Regions from separate parts of the Allobosea sp. LjRoot237 genome, predicted to be linked through region 2. Evidence: predicted binding sites of a transcription regulator. Region 2 holds the regulator's gene; each other region holds the start of a gene.

Region 1 (6,670 bases), 660 kb from region 2:
TCCATGACGATGTCGACATCACCGCGGCCGAGGCCGTTGACCAGCGGCGCGATCACGCCGGGCACGCGCTCGACCTTGCAGCCGAAACCCTTCTCCGCGATGGCGCTGGCGACGGCGGTGTGGAAGGCGGCGGAATCGTAGTCGAGCCCCGCCATCTTCAGCGGGCGATCGAGCTCGCAGGCGAGACCAGGAGCGGTCAGGCCTAAGCCGAGCAGCAGCGCTGCCCCTCGCAGAACGGCTTTCATCACGATGATCCCCCGCTGGTTGCCGTGCCCGATCATGGCACCTGACTTTCCGGCATGTCCACGAAGCGCGAAAGCGGACGAAATGTTCCGCCCTGATAGGCGAAAACATTAGCGCCGCTTTCAAGTCATGGGCACTGCGCAAACGGCGGATGACATGAACCGCGCGCCTGACCGGGCCTGTCAGCAGCACAAAGCGAAAAGCGACCTTACTCTCAGCCCTCATCCTGAGGAGCCGCCAAGCGGCGTCTCGAAGGATGCTTCAGGAGGCTCCGGAACCAGCTGGAGCATCCTTCGAGACGGCCCTTTCGGGCCTCCTCAAGATGAGGGCTTTGGTTCCGAACGACGTTCAGTCCAAAGTTCCGAGCGCCCGCAGCGCCTTCAGCGTCTCGCGCAGGCCGCGATGCAGCGGCTTGTCCTTGCGCAGGACGAGGCCGAGCGTGCGATGCACGCGCGGCGACAGGGACCGCACGACCAGCCCGTCGCTTTCGCCGCGCACCGCCATGCCAGGCAGGATGGCGCAGCCGAGGCCGGCGCCGACCAGCCGCTTGATCGCCTCGACGCTGCCGAGCGACATCACCGGCCTGAGCGTCACGCCGGCGCGGGCGAACCACTCGTCGGCGATCCGCCTGGTGATGCCGCCCGGCTCGAACAGCAGCACCGGCAGGCGCGCCAGCGCTTCGGGCGTCAATCGCGCCGGCAGCTCCATACCCGGCGGTGCGATCACGGCGAACTCGTCGTCGAGCAGCGGCGTGACGTCGAGGCTGCGGCCGGCGGCCGGCAGCGAGACCAGACCGATGTCGATCTGATTGTCCTCGATCGCCTTGACGATGTCAGAGGTGTTGCCGGTGCTGACGGTGATCTCGAGCGTCGGATGGCGCTGGCGCAATTCGCGCAGCACCGGCGGCAGCAGGAAGATGCAGGCGGTCGCTCCGGTGCCGATCCGGACACGGCCCATCGCTCCGGTCGCGTGCCGCGCCATGGCCTCGCGCGCCGCCGCCACCGCCGCCTCGATCCGCCCGGCATGATCGAGCAGCTCGACGCCCGCGGCCGTCGGCTGGGCGCGGCGACCGACCCGCTCGATCAGCAGCACGCCGAGCCGGCGCTCGAGCTCGCGGATCTGCAGGCTGACCGCCGGCTGGCTCAGGCCGAGCCTCTCGGCCGCTGCCGAGAAGCTGCCGAGTGCGATGACCTGGCGAAAGCTGTCGAGCTGGTCGAGGCGAAGCTTGCGCATATCAAAGAAATTCTCATGCTCTGCATAATTTTGAGAAGCTTCATTTATGAGGCGGCAAAGTGCAAGTTGGCCTCGTGGCTCGGGGCAGAACCGGGCCGCGGCGGGGCGCGGGCGATGAGCAAGATCTGGTGTGCGGGATGAAGGCTGCTGTCAGAGATTCCTTGATCGAATCCCCCAAGCCCTCATCCTGAGGAGCCGCGCAGCGGCGTCTCGAAGGATGCCCCAGGAGGCTCCGGAACCAGCTGGAGCATCCTTCGAGACGCGATCCTGCGGATCGCTCCTCAGGATGAGGGCTGAAAGGTTCTTGGGTGGGTTCGCCCGTGTGACACGGCATGAAGCGCTGACCGGGCGCCCTATATGGAAAGGCGGCCCTGCCGGGCCGGACGATTGCGATGACGACCTCCGAGCCCGCCGGCCGCTCTGCCCTGCCCCTTCTCGTCCGCGACGCATGCGAAGACGACATGGGCGCGATTCAGGCGATCTACACCCACCATGTCCTCACCGGCCTTGCCAGCTTCGAGGAGACGCCGCCGAGCGTCGAGGAGATGCTGGCGCGCCGGCAGGCGGTGCTGGGGCTCGGCCTGCCCTATCTCGCCGCCGAGCTTGATGGCCGCGTCGTTGGCTACAGCTATGCCAGCGGCTATCGCCCCCGGCCGGCCTATCGCCACACGGTCGAGGATTCGGTCTATGTCGCCGAAGGACAGGCGGGCCGCGGCATCGGCGGCGCCTTGCTTTCGGGGCTGATCGCCCGCTGCGAGACCGGACCCTGGCGGCAGATGCTGGCGGTGATAGGCGACAGCGGCAATGCGAGCTCGATCGGCCTGCATCGCCGCTTCGGCTTCGAGCCGGTCGGCACCTTGCGTTCGGTCGGCTTCAAGCTCGGCCGCTGGGTCGACACCGTGCTGATGCAGCGCAGCCTCGGGTCCGGCGACGAGACGCTGCCTGGCGGGGTGAGATAGTGCCGTCCTTCAAATATCTCGGGTCATCCCGGACGGAGCGAAGCGAAGATCCGGGATCCATTCCGGAGCCTTTCCGAGTGAGGTTCCGGCATGGGTCCCGGGTCTCCCTCCGGTCGCCCGGGACGACTCGGAACGGGTCGGCGGGGCTTGCCGAGAATCTTAGTCGATGATCTCCCGCAGCACCGTCTTCTGCCTCGGGCTGGCGCAGCTCATTTCCTGGGGCGTCTCCTACTACCTGGTCGGCGCCTTCGGCGAGCGGATCGCGGCCGAGCTCGGCTGGTCGCAGGCGATCATCCATGGCGGGCTCTCGGCCGGCCTGCTGGTGATGGGGCTGACCTCCGGCGCGGTCGGCCGCTTGATCGACCGCCATGGTGGCCGGACGGTGATGTGCGCCGGCTCGCTGCTCACCGCCGCCGGCTGCGCCGGCCTCGCCTTCGCCCAGACGATTCCGGCCTATTACGCCGCCTGGCTCTGCCTCGGCCTCGCCATGCGGCTCACGCTCTACGACGCCGCCTTCGCGGCGCTGGCCCGGATCGGCGGCAGCGCCGCGCGCCGGCCGATCGCCCAGATCACCTTGCTCGGCGGCCTCGCCTCGACGGTATTCTGGCCGCTCGGCCATGCGCTTGCCGAGCAGTTCGGCTGGCGCGGCGCTCTCCTCGCCTATGCCGGCTTCGCCTTGCTCACCCTGCCTTTGCATCTGATGCTGCCGGCCGTATCGGCGCGGCTGCTTCCCGACGCGGCCGCGGCTGTGGCCAAGCCCGTCAACCCGATCAGCCCGGCCGACACCCGCCTCGCCGGCCTGCTCTATGCGCTGATCGTCACCTTCGCCGGCATCCTGAACGCCGGCATGTCGGCGCATATGATCGGCATTCTCGCCGGGCTCGGCCTGCCCGCCGCGGCCGCGGTCTGGATCGGCGCGACGCGCGGCATCGGACAGTCGCTGGCCCGGCTCGGCGAGGTCTTGTTCGGGTCACGCACCAGCCCGTTCGACCTCAACCTCGTCGCCTGCCTGGTGCTGCCGCTCTGCTTCGTCGTCGGTCTCGCCGGCGGCGCGAGCGCCCTCGCGGCGCTCGTCTTCGCCTTCGCCTATGGCGCCGGCAACGGCGTGCTGACGATCACGCGCGGCACGCTGCCGCTGATGCTGTTCGATCCGAAGAGCTATGGCGCCTATGTCGGCCGGTTGCTGGCGCCCGGCTTCTTCTTGTCGGCCGCCGCGCCGCTCGGCTATGCGCTGCTGATCGAGCGCTATGGCGCCTCGGCGGCGCTGATCCTGTCCGGCGCCCTGGCCCTCGCCATGCTCGTCTCGGCGATCCTGCTCCGGCGGCACTTCCGCAGCCTGCCACGCTCCTGACAATCGCTGTCAGCACACCCCGCAAGAACAATGCGGCAACATCCACGGCTGCGTGCTACTCATGCCGGCCTCGCGCCCGGCCGCACTGGCACGGCACGGCGATTGCCCTATCTCTACGACTTGGCTCAACCGGACACCACCATGGCTCGCAAGACCACGCTCGCCGAACAGGCCGCGACGCTGGAAGACATGTTCGACCGCAACCGTGCGGCCGACCCGAACGCGCGCGTCATCTCCGTGCGCGGCGCGCGCGAGCACAATCTCAAGAATGTCGACCTCGCCATTCCGCGCGACAAGCTCGTCGTCTTCACCGGCCTTTCCGGCTCGGGCAAGTCGTCGCTCGCCTTCGACACGATCTATGCGGAAGGCCAGCGCCGCTATGTCGAGTCGCTCTCGGCCTATGCCCGCCAGTTCCTCGAGATGATGCAGAAGCCCGATGTCGACCAGATCGACGGGCTCTCGCCGGCGATCTCGATCGAGCAGAAGACGACCTCGAAGAACCCGCGCTCGACGGTCGGCACCGTCACCGAGATCCACGACTATATGCGCCTGCTCTGGGCCCGCACCGGTATCCCCTATTCGCCGGCGACCGGCCTGCCGATCGAGAGCCAGACCGTGCAGCAGATGGTCGACCGCCTCGTCGAGCTGCCGGAGAAGACCCGCGGCTATCTGCTCGCGCCCGTCGTCCGCGGCCGCAAGGGCGAGTTCCGCAAGGAGATGGCCGACTGGCTGAAACGCGGCTTCCAGCGCGTCAAGGTCAATGGCGAGTTCTACGAGATCCCGGACGCGCCGGCGCTCGACAAGAAGTTCAAGCACGACATCGACGTCGTCGTCGACCGCATCGTCATCCGCCCCGATCTCGGCGCCCGCCTCGCGGATTCGCTGGAGCAGGCACTCGACCTCGCCGACGGCATCGCCGTCTTCGAATATGCCGACGAGAAGGAGGAGAACGGCGAGGCCCGCCGCATCACCTTCTCCTCCAAGTTCGCCTGCCCGGTCTCCGGCTTCACCATCCCCGAGATCGAGCCCAGACTCTTTTCGTTCAACAACCCGTTCGGCGCCTGCCCGGTCTGCGACGGCCTCGGCCACGAGATGCGGATCGATCCGGAGATGATCGTCCCGGATCATGCGCTCTCGCTGAAGAAGGGCGCGATCGCGCCCTGGGCCAAGTCGACCTCGCCCTATTACGGCCAGACGCTCGATGCGCTCGCCAAGCATTTCGGCTTCTCGACCACCAAGCCCTGGAGCGAGCTGCCGCAGAGCGCCCGCGACGCGATCCTGTTCGGCACCGGCACCGAGGCGGTGCGCATGGCCTATAATGACGGCCTGCGCGCCTATGAGGTGAAGAAGCCCTTCGAGGGCGTGATCACCAATATGGAGCGGCGCTGGAAGGAGACCGAGAGCGACTGGGCCCGCGAGGAGATCGGCCGTTTCATGTCGGAGACGCCCTGCGCGGCGTGCAACGGCTTCCGGCTCAAGCCCGAGGCGCTGGCGGTCAAGATCGACATGCGCCATATCGGCGAGATCTCGCAGCTCTCGGTCAAGGACGCGCTCGCCTGGGTCACCGCCCTGCCCTCGCGGCTCTCGCACAAGCAGAACGAGATCGCCCCGCGCATCCTGAAAGAGATCCGCGACCGGCTGACCTTCCTGCTCGATGTCGGCCTCGAATACCTGACGCTGGCCCGCGGCTCGCGCACGCTGTCGGGCGGCGAGAGCCAGCGCATCCGGCTGGCATCGCAGATCGGTTCGGGCCTCACCGGCGTGCTCTATGTGCTCGACGAGCCCTCGATCGGCCTGCACCAGCGCGACAATGAGCGCCTGCTCGGCACGCTGCGGCGCCTGCGCGACCTCGGCAACACCGTGATCGTCGTCGAGCATGACGAGGACGCGATCATGACCGCCGACTATGTCGTCGATGTCGGCCCCGGCGCCGGCATCCATGGCGGCGAGATCGTGGCCAAGGGCACGCCGCAGGACATTCTGGACGACCCGAACTCGCTGACCGGCAAATACCTCACCGGCGAGATGAGCGTCCCCGTCCCGCTGAAGCGCCGCAAGCCGCAGAAGGGCCGGTCCCTCAGGATCGTCGGCGCCCGCGGCAACAACCTCAAGGACGTCACGGTCGACATCCCGCTCGGCCTGTTCACCTGCATCACCGGCGTTTCCGGCGGCGGCAAGTCGACGCTGATCGTCGACACGCTCTACAAGGCGATCGCGCGCAAGCTCAACGGCTCGATCGAGCATCCGGCGAGCCATGACCGCATCGAGGGCATGGAGCATCTCGACAAGGTCATCGACATCGACCAGTCGCCGATCGGCCGCACCCCGCGCTCGAACCCGGCGACCTATACCGGCGCCTTCACGCCGATCCGCGAATGGTTCGCCGGCCTGCCCGAGGCCAAGGCGCGCGGCTATCAAGCGGGGCGCTTCTCCTTCAACGTGAAAGGAGGACGCTGCGAGGCCTGCCAGGGCGACGGCGTCATCAAGATCGAGATGCACTTCCTGCCCGACGTCTACGTCACCTGCGATGTCTGCAAGGGCAAGCGCTATGACCGCGAGACGCTCGAGGTGAAGTACCGCGACAAGTCGATCGCCGACGTGCTCGACATGTCGGTCGAGGAGGCCAAGACGCTGTTCAAGGCCGTGCCCTCGATCCGCGAGAAGATGGTGACGCTCGCCCGCGTCGGCCTCGACTATGTCAAGGTCGGCCAGCAGGCGACGACGCTGTCAGGCGGCGAGGCGCAGCGCGTCAAGCTCTCCAAGGAGCTCTCCAAGCGCGCCACCGGCCGCACCCTCTACATCCTCGACGAGCCGACCACCGGCCTGCATTTCCACGACGTCGCCAAGCTGATGGAGGTGCTGCACGAGCTGGTCGAGCAGGGCA
Region 2 (6,670 bases):
GCGGCCCATATGGTCGATGTCGGCGACAAGGCCGAGACCGTCCGGGTCGCGGTCGCCGAAGGCCATGTCGTGATGCAGGCCGAGACGCTTGCCATCGTCCGCGATGGCGAGGCCAAGAAGGGCGATGTGCTCGGCACCGCCCGCCTCGCCGGCATCATGGCGGCCAAGCGCGCGCATGAATTGATCCCGCTCTGCCACCCGCTGCTGCTCTCGAAGATCGCTGTCGACCTTACGATCGATGAGACCCTGCCCGGCGTACGCGTGCGTGCCGAGGTCAAGCTCACCGGCAAGACCGGCGTCGAGATGGAAGCGCTGACCGCCGTCAGCGTCGCCTGCCTCACCGTCTACGACATGGTGAAAGCGGTTGATCGCGCCATGCATATCGAAGGCATCCAGCTCGTGCATAAATCCGGCGGCAAGTCCGGAACCTATGAGCTGGCAGGGCGATCGGCATGAGCCTCACCCCCGTTCCCGTAGCGCTGCGAGCGCTGCTCGACAGCGTGCCAGGCCCGACACCAGCCGAGACGCTGCCGCTCGCCCATTGCGCCGACCGCGTGCTGGCCGAAGATGTCGCCGCACTCCGAACCCAGCCGCCCTTCGCCAATTCGGCCATGGACGGCTATGCCGCCCGCGCGACTGACCTGGAGCCCGGCAGGGAGCTCAAGGTCATCGGCGAATCCGCCGCCGGCCGCGGCTTTTCCGATCCTGTCGGCCCGGGCGAGACGGTACGCATCTTCACCGGCGCCCCCATTCCGAACGGTGCCGACGCGATCCTGATCCAGGAGCATGCCGAGGGTGTCGGCGGCCCGGTGATCCGCGTCGCCAAGCCGGCGAACAAGGGCCAGTTCATCCGCCCGGCCGGACTGGATTTTCAGACCGGCGCAATCCTGCTGAAGGCCGGCCACCGGCTCGACAGCGCCGCGCTCGGGCTCGCCGCAGCCGCCGGGCATCCGACACTCGCGGTCCGCTGCAAGCCGCTGGTCGCGATCCTCGCGACTGGCGATGAACTCGTCCTGCCCGGCGAGCCGGTCGGCCCCGACCAGATCGTCGCCTCCAACAGCTTCGCGCTCGCCGCACTGGTTGAGCAGGCCGGCGGCACGGCGCTCGATCTCGGCATCGCCCGCGACAACCATCCCGATCTCGCCGGCAAGATCGAGGCGGCACGCAGGGCCGGAGCCGACGTCCTGATCACGCTCGGCGGCGCCTCGGTCGGCGAGCACGATCTCGTCCAGGCGGCGCTGAAGGCGCAAGGCATGGAGCTCGGCTTCTGGAAGATCGCGATGCGCCCGGGCAAGCCGATGATGATGGGCCGCCTCGGCGCCATGGTCGCGCTCGGCCTACCGGGCAACCCGGTCTCCTCGATCGTCTGCGGGCATCTCTTCGCCATCCCGCTGGTCGAGGCTCTGCTCGGCATCGACGATCCCGAACGCGACCGCAGCGAGCCCGCCATCCTGGCCGTCGATCTGCCGGCCAATGACGAGCGCCAAGATTATCTGCGCGCCACCTTCGAAACCATCGATGGCGAGCGGCGTGTCAGGCCATTCGCCAAGCAGGATTCGTCGATGCTGGCCAACCTGGCGCGCGCCGAAGCTCTGGTGATCCGCCCGATCTTCGCCGAGGCCGCCAAGGCGGGCGATTCCTGCCGGATCATCCGGCTGCGCTAGCCGGGGCTCCTGCCCTCCTGCATCGTCACCCCGGACAAGCCGCGTCAGCGGCGCCGATCCGGGATCCATTTCTGAAGCGTTCCGGAATGGATCCCGGGCCTCCCTTCGGTAGCCCGGGATGACAACGCTCTGGAAGCGCGCGCTCTGCTCGGGCAATCCCTTGCGGAACACAAAGCGAACAGCTATGGTGTTCGTGCTTTGTTTCGATTCCAGCCCGAGAGGCGAGCGGCGCGACCATGCTGACACGCAAACAGTTTGAACTGCTTCGCTTCATTCATGAACGCCTGCGTGAATCCGGCGTGCCTCCCTCCTTCGACGAGATGAAGGACGCGCTCGATCTGCGCTCCAAATCCGGCATCCACCGGCTGATCATGGCGCTCGAGGAGCGCGGCTTCATTCGCCGGCTTCCCAACCGGGCGCGCGCCCTCGAGGTCATCAAGATGCCGGACGGCATCGGCGGACAGCAGGCGCAGCGCGCCCGCTTCAGCCCCTCCATCGTCCAGGGCGGGCTCGGCCAGACCCCGCCGGCACCGGCAGCCACCTTGGCGAAGCCGCGCCCGGCGGGCGCCGAAGAGAGCGGGCGCTCCACCGTCTCCATCCCCGTCATGGGCCGCATCGCCGCCGGCACGCCGATCTCGGCGATCCAGGACCGCAGCCATAGCGTCTCCATGCCCGCCGACATGCTTGGCGGCGGCGAGCATTACGCGCTCGAGGTCCGCGGCGATTCGATGATCGAGGCCGGCATCCTCGACGGCGACACTGTGGTGATCCGCAAGCAGGACAGCGCCAATACTGGCGACATCATCGTCGCGCTGATCGACGACGAGGAAGCGACGCTGAAGCGGCTGCGCAAGCGCGGCTCCTCGATCGCGCTCGAAGCGGCCAATCCCGCCTATGAGACGCGCGTGCTCGGGCCGGACCGGGTCAAGATCCAGGGCCGGCTCGTCAATCTGATGCGGCGCTACTGAAGCGCCTCTAGATCCTGTGCCGGCTCTGCAGTAGCGGAAATCGGTGCAGGAGCGGGTTCGGGCACCGGCCTCGTTTCCGGCCGCGCACGGGTCCAGGGACGCAGGCGTGCCACCTCATCCGCCGTATAGGAACGCCAGCCGCCGCGGGCCGCATGATAAGCGGTCGCGCCGTCGCGGATGAGCGCGCTGCGGTCGATCAATCGGGCAGCGCAAGGCGCGCTCCAATAGAGCGACGTCACCACGAGATCGGCGCGCTGGCAGTCCTCGACCAAAGCGATGCGGTCGCGCGTATAGGCGACGCTGCGGCCGTCCGGCAGGCGGATGACGCAACCACGCGCATCGCAGGCGGCGCCCGCGCGCAGGGCCGCATCGTCGGGCGAACGGGAATCGCCGTCGGCATGCAGCCATTGCGTCAGCACGAAGCGGCTCGGCTTGCCGGCGAGCACCATCCGCCCTTCTAGTCCACGCACCAGCACGCCCGAACCATCGCGCTCGATCAGGATATCGGGCTGCGACGGGGTCGAGGCCAGCGCCAGCCCGCCAACCAGCGGCAGCGCAGCAAGGAAACGTAGCGCCGTCGTCCACAGCGTCAGCCAGAGCAAGGACAACGAGAAGCAGATCAGGGCGAGCGAACCGAAGGCGGGCAGCACCACAGTCGAGCGGTCGATGCCGGCGACCCAATGCGCGAGCTGGAGCACGAGGCCGGAAGCCCAACCCATCAGCGCCCAGGCCGGCCAGTCGAGCCCGAACGGATAGGCGAGCACGCCGAAGACGGCGGCCGGCATCACGATCAGCGAGACGAAGGGCAGCGCCAGCGCATTGCCGAGCAGGCCGAACGGGTTGAAGGTCTGGAAGTGGAAGACGCCAAAGGGTGCCGTCGCCGCTGTCGCGACCATGGTCGTGGTCACGATACCCACAGCCGAGAGCCAGAGCGGCCGCAGCGGCCAGGGCCATGACGCCGCCGCCGCGTCGGGCGGGCGCTCCTGCCAGCGCTCGGCGAAGGCGATCAACGCCGCGACCGCCCCGAACGACATCTGGAAGCTCGGACCGAGCACCGCTTCGGGCTCGCGCAGCAGCACGATGATCGCGGCGAGCGCAAGGTTGCGCATGGAGAGCGCCGGCCGGTCGACCAGGATCGCCCCCAGCATCACCAGCGTCATGATCAGCGAGCGCACGGTCGCGACCTCAGCGCCGGAGAAGATGCAGTAACCGATGGCGCCTGCCATGGCGGCGAGCGCCGCGAGCTTCTTCACCGGCCAATGGAGCGCCGCCGTCTGCGACAGCGCGAGCAGCGCCCGCGCCAGCCAGAAGATCGTGCCGGCGGCGAGCACCATGTGCAGGCCGGAGATCGAGACGATGTGGTAGATGCCGGCGGCGCGCAGGTCGTTGTTGGTCGCTTCGCTGATCAGCCCTCGCTTGCCAGTGACCAGCGCCGCCGCCATCGCCCCGGCCTGCCCGCCGCCGCTCGTCGCGATGCGTTCGGTCAGCGCGTTGCGGGCCTGGTCGATCGCGACCGCCAAGGCGAGCCGGCGCGGCATCGGGCTCGGCGCCGGCGCGAGCGTGATCTTGCCGGCGATGCTGCCGACCGCGCCGATGCCCTGGAAGAAGGCGTCGCGAGCGAAGTCGTAGCCGCCAGGGCGTGCCGGGCCGGGCGGCGGCAACAGGCGCGCCGTCGCGCCGATATGGTCGCCGGGCTTCAACATGGTGACCGGCGTGGTGACGCGCACCCGGCGCGGCCTCTGAGTGGCTTCGATGCCAGGCAGGTCCGTGACCTGCACGACGATCCGCACGCCCTTGTCGCGTTGCTCCAGCGCCTCGACGAATCCGGTGAGCTTGCCGACATGGTTGCGGGCGAGCGCGGGCGCGGCGATGCCGGCCGTTCGCCAGGCTGCCGCCGCGAAACCGGCGAAGATGGCCGCGGCCGCGATGCAGACCGCCATGACGGCACGGCGCCGGCGCGTCAGCCAACTGGTGAGCGCACACAGCGCCAGCCCGGCAAGGGGCGCGCTCAGGCCCGGTTCACGATCGGCCAGGAAATAGAGCAGTACGCCGGCGCCCATGCAGACCGGCAACCAGTTGAAGAGACGTCGCCGCTCGACCTCGGTTTCGAGGGCCCGGCGAAACCGACCACCCCATTCGTGCAACGGCAACGTTGCGGGCCATGAGAGGCCACCGACGCGTCGCAAGCGCGCCGGCAAGGCCAGCACGCCGGCACGCACCCTGCTACGGCGCTGTTCTGGCCCGTAGGAGAGCATCCGTCCCCCCATCGCAGCCGCGCGAATGGTGAGCCCGTCCCCACAGGAGGCTCTTAACGGCGGCTGGCAAGCCATGTTACAGCGGCGGCGCCGGATGTCAGCCCCGGCCGAGGCCCGCACTGAAGCCTGCCCTCGCCTTTTGCCTGCCCGTTCCCCCGGAGCCTGTTTTCATGAGCGATACGGTCGTCACGCGCTTTGCGCCGTCGCCAACCGGATTCCTGCACATCGGCGGTGCCCGCACCGCGCTGTTCAACTGGCTCTATGCCCGCCGCCATGGCGGCAAGATGCTGCTGCGCATCGAGGATACCGACCGCGAACGCTCGACCGAGGGCGCGATCGCCGCGATCCTCGACGGCCTCGCCTGGCTTGGCCTCGATTGGGACGGGCAGACCGTCTACCAGTTCCAGCGCGCCGCCCGCCATCGCGAGGTCGCCGAGCAGATGCTCGCAGCCGGCAAGGCCTATTACTGCTATGCGACGCCGCAGGAACTCGACGCGGAGCGCGAAGCTGCGCGCGCCGAGGGCAAGCAGTGGCGTTATGACGGGCGCTGGCGCGACCGCGACCCGTCAACCGCGCCTGAAGGCGTCAAGCCGGTGATCCGCCTCAAGGCCGAGCAGACCGGCGAGACTGTGGTCGAGGACGAGGTCCAAGGCCGCGTCACCTGGCAGAACGAGAACCTCGACGATCTCGTGCTGCTGCGCTCGGACGGCAATCCGACCTATATGCTCGCCGTGGTCGTCGACGATCACGACATGGGTGTCACCCACATCATTCGCGGCAGCGACCACCTGACCAATGCCGCCCGCCAGACGCAGATCTACCAGGCACTCGGCTGGACGGTGCCGAGCATGTCGCACATCCCGCTGATCCACGGAGCTGACGGCGCCAAGCTGTCGAAGCGGCATGGCGCGCTCGGCATCGAAGCCTATCGCTCGATGGGCTATCTGCCGATCGCGCTGCGCAACTATCTGCTGCGCCTCGGCTGGAGCCATGGCGACCAGGAGATCTTCTCGCCCGAGGAGATGATCTCGCTGTTCAACCTGTCCTCGATCGGCCGCTCGCCGGCCCGCTTCGACTATGCCAAGCTCGAAAATCTCAACGGCCTCTATATGCGCGAGGCTAAGGATCACGAATTGATGATCGCGCTGAAGGCAATCTGGTCGGAGATCGGCCCGCCGCGCGGTATCGGCACCGAGCCGACACCGGAGCTCGAAGCCAAGCTGATGGCGGCGATGCCGGGCCTGAAGGAGCGCGCCAAGACACTGATCGAGTTGATCGACAGCGCCTCCTATCTCTACGCCACGCGCCCGCTGGCGCTTGAGCCCAAGGCGGCCGCCCTGCTCGACGACGCTGCGCGCCTGCGCATGCCGAAGCTTGCGGAAAAGCTCTCGGCTATTGCCGACTGGGCTCCGCCGCCGCTGGAAAGCGCGATCCGCGACTTCGCCGAGGAGAGCGGCGTCAAGCTCGGCCAGGTGGCGCAGCCATTGCGGGCCGCGCTGACCGGCAAGACCACCTCGCCGGGCCTGTTCGACGTGATGGCGGTGCTCGGCCGCGACGAGGTGCTGGCGCGGTTGGCCGACGCCGCCTAGAGCCCGTTCCCATCAGCTTGCAGCGCAAGCTGATGGGTCAAACGGTCTCTATCTTTGAGTTGGAGACGGATTCACCGATCAGGTTGTTTCAACCTGATCGGATCCGGCTCCGAGGCCGGCAGAAAGGCTAATGACCGCTCGGTTGAACGCCTCGCGGAATTGGTCTAGCAACGCCCCTGCGGACCGGCTGCTCC
Region 3 (6,670 bases), 2.1 Mb from region 2:
TCGAGGCGGGACAGCAGCCCAGGCAGGCCGTCGAGCCGACGCTCCGGCATGACGATCAGCAGGAGGTCGCGGGCGTCGTTCAGGAGGTCGTCGAGATTGAGGATGCATTCGCCCTTGGCCCCACGCAGATTGCCTAACGTGAGCAGACGGCAGAGCCTTCCCCAGCCGGCGCGATTGGCGGGATAAGCGACGATGTCGGGCGTCCCATCGGCGAAGACAAGGCGGCTACCGGTGGCAAGCTTGAAGGCCTTCGCCATCGCCTGGAGCTGAGGCAAGGTGAAGGGCAAATCGGCGAAGGCCGGGTTCTCGACCCAGATGTATTCGCCGGGACTGCCACCCTCGCGAATCTTTTCGGGAGCCAGTACGCCGTCCTCGCGCAGATCGCGGAGCGCGCTCCAGGCCCGCACCACGCCGGCGACCGTGTTGCGGTCGGCAATGCCGAGGCCGGTCTGGCCGAGCAGCAGCGCGGTCATCACCAGGTTCGGCCCGGGCGAGGCGCCGCGCAGGAAGGAGAAATTGCTCGCGGCGACGAGTTCGGCATAGGCGGTCATGACCGCGCCTGCCGAAGGTTATCGCCCGCGCGTGGGAACCGCGCCCTGTCCTCTCCCCCCTTGTGGGGGAGAGCTAGAGAGAGGGGTAGCCAGCCGTACGGCCGCGGAAGCAGGGCGCCCTCGATATTGGTTGGGCCCAGCCTTACAGCACAGCACTCTCGATACCCCCCTCCCCAACCCTCCCCCACAAGGGGGGAGGGAGCGGGCCAGCTCCCAGTCCAAAGGAGGGCATAGGCGGTCACGCGAACAGCCCGTGCAGATACCAGCGCGGCGCGGTCGTCTCGCGGCCGTAGAGACCGGCGCGGAACAGCCAGAAGCGGCGGCCCAGCGCATCCTCGACGCGATAATAGTCGCGCGTGTGTTCATTGGGTCCGTCGCGCCACCAGTCCGGCGCGATCCGCTCCGGTCCCTCGGCGCGGGCGATCTCGTGCAGCACGCGCCGCCAGCGGAAGCGCAAGGGTGGTCCATCAGGCACCTCGGCCAGGGTCTCGACCGGCTGCGGCGGCTCGAAGAGCTGGAGCGGGCGGGCCGGCGGCTCGTCCGGCTGCGAGATGGGCCAGGGTGCCGCGTCCGCCTTGCCGGACGCAGCCGGAACCAGCGCAGCTTCACGCTCAGGCTGATGGCTGTCCTGCGCAACGAAGCGCAGCACGCGCTCGCGGCCGAAGCGGGCGACCAGCCGATCGACCAGATCGGCCACCGCCTCCTTCTCGACGGCGCGCCCGTCGAGGCTCGCCTGCGGCGTGCCGAGCGGCTCGCAGACCAGCACCCCTAGCCTGATCGCGTCGAAACCGAAGCCGGGATCGAGCGGATCGGCCAGGCTGTCGATGCGCTCGCGATAGAGCCGCAGGATCGCGGCGACGTCACGCGAGGGCCTGCCAGTCTCCAGCGCCAGCCGGCGCACGGCGCCGTCGCTGCGGAAGAAGCTGATCTCGAAGGCACGCCCGCCCTCGCCGCGGGCCTCGAGCAGGCGTCCGGCCTCGCCGAGCAGGCGGGCGACGATCGCCTCGAGCCCGTCGGTATCCTGCAGCGGATCGGGGAAATGCCGCTCGACCACGCAATCGGGCGGTGTCCGCAAGGGCGTGATGCGGGCGTCCTCATGGCCGAGGATGCGGCGCAGCCTTGTAACGAGTGTCTCGCCGAAGCGGGCGGCGAGCGTATGCGAGGGCCGGCCGGCGAGATCGCCCAGCGTCTTCAGCCCGGCGCGCGACAGGGCGATCACCGTCTCAGGGAGAGCCTCCAGCGCCTCGACTGGCAGCGGCAGTGTCCGTCGCTCGTCCTCGCCCGGACGGGAGACGGCGCAGTCGCCGAAACGAGAGAGGGCGCGGGCCGCCTCCGGTGTGCCGGCGATACTGGCGAGCAGGCTCAGGCCGAGCCGGCGCATGCCGATGCCTAGCCGCTGGCGCAGCGCCACCTCGCCGCCGAAGAGATGGGCGCAGCCGGTGATGTCGAGCACGAGCCCATGCGGCGGATCGAGCGCGACGAGCGGGGTGAAGCGGTCGCAGAGCGCGGCGAGCCATTCGAGCAGGCGCTGGTCGGCGGCCGGATCGGCCTCGACCACCGTGAGCTCCGGGATGCGGGCGCGGGCATCGGCCAGCGTCAGCCCGCGCGTCAGGCCGAGCTTGACCGTCCGCTGGTCGCAATCGGCGAGGCGCAGCGCGCCACGATCCTTCTCGACCAGGACGAGCGGGCGCTCATCCGGAGGTAGTCGTCCGCGGCCATCAGCCCTCCCCCCGCTTGCGGTGGGGAGGGTTGGGTGGGGGGCTGTGCCGCTCGGCACTGAACTGGACGAATGGTCCAGCCCTGCTTTCCGGCCCCCCATCCCTAACCCTTCCCCACCGCAAGCGGGGGAAAGGGGATCGCGTCCTTCATCCGGCCCGGCGGAGGCCCGGCGGCGCAGGCGCTCGCTCGCCAGATAGGGAAACCAGAGAGCGAGATAGCGGCGCTGCATCCCTTTTGCCTCCCTCGTCCCCAATCCTGTCCCGGAAACATCGTTCGTCACGGCTCCACTCCACACGCCACTCACGCTCACCAAGGCCGCCGCGATGGCGCAGCAGCCGTAATACAAAGGCGGGATCGCCCGGCGCCTCCGCCTCGCGCGCCCGCGACGGCAGAGCGCGCACCTGCCAGCGCGTGCTGGCGGCGCTGGGCTCAGGCTCAGCCGCCACCCGCAGCAGCAGGGTCAGGACGCCGGAAGTCTCAGCCGCCAGCGCGAGGCGGCGGCTGGCGGTCAGGTCGAACTGGCGCGGCGCGCCCCAGGGCTCGATCAGCGCAGCTCCAAGCGCGGCGCAGCGCGCCGCTTCCGCACCGGCCCGTAGCGCCCCCTCGCCATCCCGGACCCTGACCAGCAGGATCTGCGACGGGTCGAGCCCGAGCTCGGCCAGGCCCGGCGGGTGCAGGCGCCCGGCCTCGGCATCGAGGAAATCCTGCCGGACCCAGAGCAGGGGGCGCGATCCGGCGGCGCGCAGCGCCAGGGCCGCGGCGAAGCCCGTGGCGGCGGGAAGATCGGCCGCGGCCGGGGCATAGACCTCATGCAGGGCGGCGCGCGCGATGCCGCCACCCAGCGGCTCGTCCAGCGAGGGCGCTCCGAAGGCGACCCGCTCCACCGGCGCGAGCTCGCGCGCCAGCCCCGCCAGGGCGAGGCTCTGCCGAAGGGCAGCCAGGGATCGGGTAGGAGCGTCTGCCATAGGAGTATATGTTCACTTTTTGTTCCAAGCATAAAGCGACTCCAAACCGCGCCGGAGTCAAGCCCACATCCGCTCCCGCTTGCCTGCGGGCGCCTCGCTGCTGTCATATCAGGGCAAATCGGATCACCTATCAGCTACGCGCCGCCCGATCCGCGGCCGCGCCTGGAGACCGCCATGAGTTCGGGACTGTTCGCCCTTCTCGACGACGTCGCAGCCCTGGCCAAGGTCGCCGCGGCCGCGCTCGACGACGCCGCCGCGCAAGCGACCAAGGCCGGCGCCAAGGCGGCCGGCATCGTCATCGACGACGCGGCGGTGACGCCGCGCTATGCCGTCGGCTTCGCGGCGGAGCGCGAATTGCCGATCATCGGCAAGATCGCGCTCGGCTCGCTCAAGAACAAGTTGCTCTTCCTCTTGCCGGCGGCGCTCGTCCTCAGCCTCGTCGCGCCCTGGGCGATCACGCCGCTCCTGATGGCAGGCGGTGCCTATCTCTGCTTCGAGGGCTTCGAGAAGGTCTACGAGCTCGTCGTGCCGCATGCGCATCATGACGAGATCACCGGCGAAGGCGGCACCGACATCCTCGACCCAAAGCAGCTCGAGGAGCAGAAGATCGCCGGCGCGATCAAGACCGACTTCATCCTCTCGGCCGAGATCATGGCGATCACGCTCGCCGGCGTCACTGCCTCCTCCTTCTGGATGCAGGCGCTGGTGCTGGCCGTGGTCGGGCTCGGCATGACCGTGCTGGTCTACGGCGTCGTCGCCCTGATCGTGAAGGCGGACGATGCCGGCGTCGCGCTGGCCCGCAGCGGCCTTCTTCCCATCCGGCTCCTCGGCCGTGGGCTCGTCACCGGCATGCCGCCTTTCCTCAAGCTGCTGAGCGCGGTCGGCACGGCGGCGATGCTCTGGGTCGGTGGCGGCATCATCATCCACGGCCTCGCCGGCTATGGGCTCGCCGGGATCGAGCATGCCATCCATGGCGTCGCTGTCGCGGTCGGCCAGGCTTGGCCCGCGCTATCGAGCGTGCTCGAATGGCTGACCACCGCCGCCGCCTCCGCGGTGTTCGGGCTCATCATCGGCGGACTCTGCCTTGTCGGCATGCACTTCATCGTCGAGCCGATCCTGAAGGCCCGACGCGGCAGCAGCGCGAAAGCGGCGGCAGCCGAGACGCAGCAGCACTAGCCCCGTTTCTCCAGCCCCTTTTCCGGATACGACCGGACCGCTCGCCCTATTGCGACCTCAGGACTCGACATGCCCAGCCAACTCTTCCAGCCCTTCGATCTCGGCGACCTTCATCTGGTAAACCGGATCGTGATCGCTCCGATGTGTCAGTATTCGGCCGATCACGGCTCGGCCACCGACTGGCATCTGATCCATCTTGGAAACCTCGCTCTGTCGGGCGCCGGGCTCCTGATCATCGAGGCGACCGCGGTCGAGGCGGACGGGCGGATCAGCCCGGATGATCTTGGCCTGTGGAGCGATGCCAACGAAGCGGCGCTGGCGCGTGTGCTCGAAGCGGTCCGCCGCCATTCCGACATGCCGATCGGCATCCAGCTCGGCCATGCCGGCCGCAAGGCCTCGGTCCAGTCACCCTGGAGCGGTGGCGGGCAGCGCCCGCTCGACGATCGCGGCTGGCAGACATTCGCCCCCTCGGCGCTGCCGATGCAGGCGACGGACCGGCCGCCGCTGCCGCTCGACGCCGCCGGGCTGAAGCGGATCCGCGAGGCCTTCGTCGCGACGGCGCGCCGGGCGGTGCGGCTCGGCCTGCAGGCGATCGAGCTGCATTGCGCCCATGGCTACCTGCTGCACCAGTTCCTGTCGCCGCTGTCGAACCAGCGCGACGACGCCTATGGCGGCCCCCTGGAGAACCGGATGCGTTTTCCGCTCGAGGTCTTCGACGCAGTGCGCGAGGTGGTTCCGGCGGCGATCCCGGTCGGTGTGCGCGTCTCCGGTACCGACTGGATGGAAGGCGGCTGGGACATCGCGCAGACCGTCGCCTTCTGCGAGGCATTGAAGGCGCGCGGGACCAGCTTCGTCCATGTCTCCAGCGGTGGGGTTTCGCCAGCGCAGAAGATCGCGCTTTCGCCTGGTTATCAGGTGCCGCTGGCCCGGGCGGTCAAGGCGGCGACGGGGCTGCCGACCATCGCCGTCGGCCTGATCACCGACTACGAGCATGCCGAGGCGGTCGTCGCCGGCGGCGATGCCGACATGGTCGCGCTGGCTCGCGGCATTCTCTACGAGCCGCGCTGGCCCTGGCATGCGGCCGCCCATCTCGGCGCCAGCGTCAAGGCGCCGAAGCAGTATCTGCGCTCGCAGCCAAGCCGGTTCCGGACGCTGTTCGAGAGCTGAGCAGTCAACCCGCAAGGCTAGTCATCCCGGACGAGCGGCGAAGCCGCGCTGATCCGGGATCCATTCCGGAGCCTTTCCGAAAGAGGCTCCGGAATGGATCCCGGGTCTCCCTTCGGTCGCCCGGGATGACTTAAGTGGAACCTGAAGAATGCGAGAGCCGAGCTCAATCGCCCGGCTGGGCCCCGTCATAGCCGCCGATGATGGCGAGATCGACCGGGCCGACCTTGGCGAGGTGCTGCACGGCCGCCTGGTATTCCGGCGATTCGTAGCAGGCGCGCGCCGTCTCGATGTCCTTGAACTCGATGACGACGTTGTGCTTGCGGCCTTCGCCGCGCGCGAGCTTGTACTCGCCGCCGCGGACGAGGAACCTGCCGCCATATTTGGCGAAAGCGATGGCGTTGAGCGAGCGGTAGGTGGCGTATTCCGACTCGTTCTGCACGTCGACGCGGGCGATCCAGTAGCCTTTCGCCATGGTCAGGCCCCCTCGACCGCGATCAGGTCGATCTCGCCGGCGCCCTCGCGCAGCTTGCGCGCCTCGCCATACTCGACCGAGAACAGATAGGCCTTGGCCGCTGCGTAATCGGGGAATTCGAGGACGACGTTGCGGGCCCGGCCCTCGCCTTCGCCAACCGACATCTGGCCGCCGCGCACCAAAGGCGTGCCGCCATATTGCTTGATCACCTCGGAGGCTTTCGCGGCATAGGCCGCCCATTGCGTCGCATTGGTCACCTTGGCGCGACCGATCACATATCCCTTGGGCATTGCCGTATCCGTATCCGGTGGAAAGGAGCGGCAGACTAAGCGGCGCCCGCAATCTCGTCCATGACCGCGGCGGCCGCTGCACGCGGGTCAGCCGCGCGGATGATGGGACGCCCGACAACGAGATGGTCGGCGCCGGCGCGGATCGCCTCGGCCGGGGTCAAGGTGCGCTTCTGGTCGCCGACAGCGCTGCCGGCCGGGCGGATGCCGGGCGTGACGATAGCCATGTCAGGGCCGATGACCCCGCGCACGATCTCGGTCTCGGCGGCCGAGCAGACGATACCGTCGACGCCGGCAGTGCGGGCCTGCTGGGCCCGCATGCGCACGAGATCG

The links. Region 2 encodes LexA, which represses DNA repair genes until DNA is damaged. Its sites were predicted from a motif close to TGTTCNNNNTGTGTTCNG; they were not measured.
Region 1: uvrA (excinuclease ABC subunit UvrA) is a predicted target of LexA. The motif match lies at 3,810-3,827, and genes of this name have one in related genera.
Region 3: ACSQ24_RS21885 (ImuA family protein) is a predicted target of LexA. The motif match lies at 3,245-3,262, and genes of this name have one in related genera.

The regions. Positions count from the first base shown of each region.
Region 1 is NZ_CAXUQP020000001.1:3,055,067-3,061,736, forward strand. It holds gene ACSQ24_RS14805 (ABC transporter substrate-binding protein) at 1-245, opposite strand, end outside; gene ACSQ24_RS14810 (LysR family transcriptional regulator) at 592-1,476, opposite strand; gene ACSQ24_RS14815 (N-acetyltransferase family protein) at 1,869-2,435, shown strand; gene ACSQ24_RS14820 (MFS transporter) at 2,602-3,786, shown strand; gene uvrA (excinuclease ABC subunit UvrA) at 3,928-6,670, shown strand, end outside.
Region 2 is NZ_CAXUQP020000001.1:2,398,377-2,405,046, reverse strand. It holds gene moaC (cyclic pyranopterin monophosphate synthase MoaC) at 1-456, shown strand, start outside; gene ACSQ24_RS11670 (molybdopterin molybdotransferase MoeA) at 453-1,664, shown strand; gene lexA (transcriptional repressor LexA) at 1,901-2,632, shown strand; gene ACSQ24_RS11660 (ComEC/Rec2 family competence protein) at 2,626-4,887, opposite strand; gene gltX (glutamate--tRNA ligase) at 5,058-6,476, shown strand.
Region 3 is NZ_CAXUQP020000001.1:4,484,914-4,491,583, forward strand. It holds gene ACSQ24_RS21875 (error-prone DNA polymerase) at 1-551, opposite strand, end outside; gene ACSQ24_RS21880 (Y-family DNA polymerase) at 790-2,499, opposite strand; gene ACSQ24_RS21885 (ImuA family protein) at 2,417-3,235, opposite strand; gene ACSQ24_RS21890 (DUF808 domain-containing protein) at 3,410-4,411, shown strand; gene ACSQ24_RS21895 (NADH:flavin oxidoreductase/NADH oxidase) at 4,481-5,578, shown strand; gene ACSQ24_RS21900 (DUF1330 domain-containing protein) at 5,742-6,050, opposite strand; gene ACSQ24_RS21905 (DUF1330 domain-containing protein) at 6,053-6,340, opposite strand; gene pyrF (orotidine-5'-phosphate decarboxylase) at 6,376-6,670, opposite strand, start outside.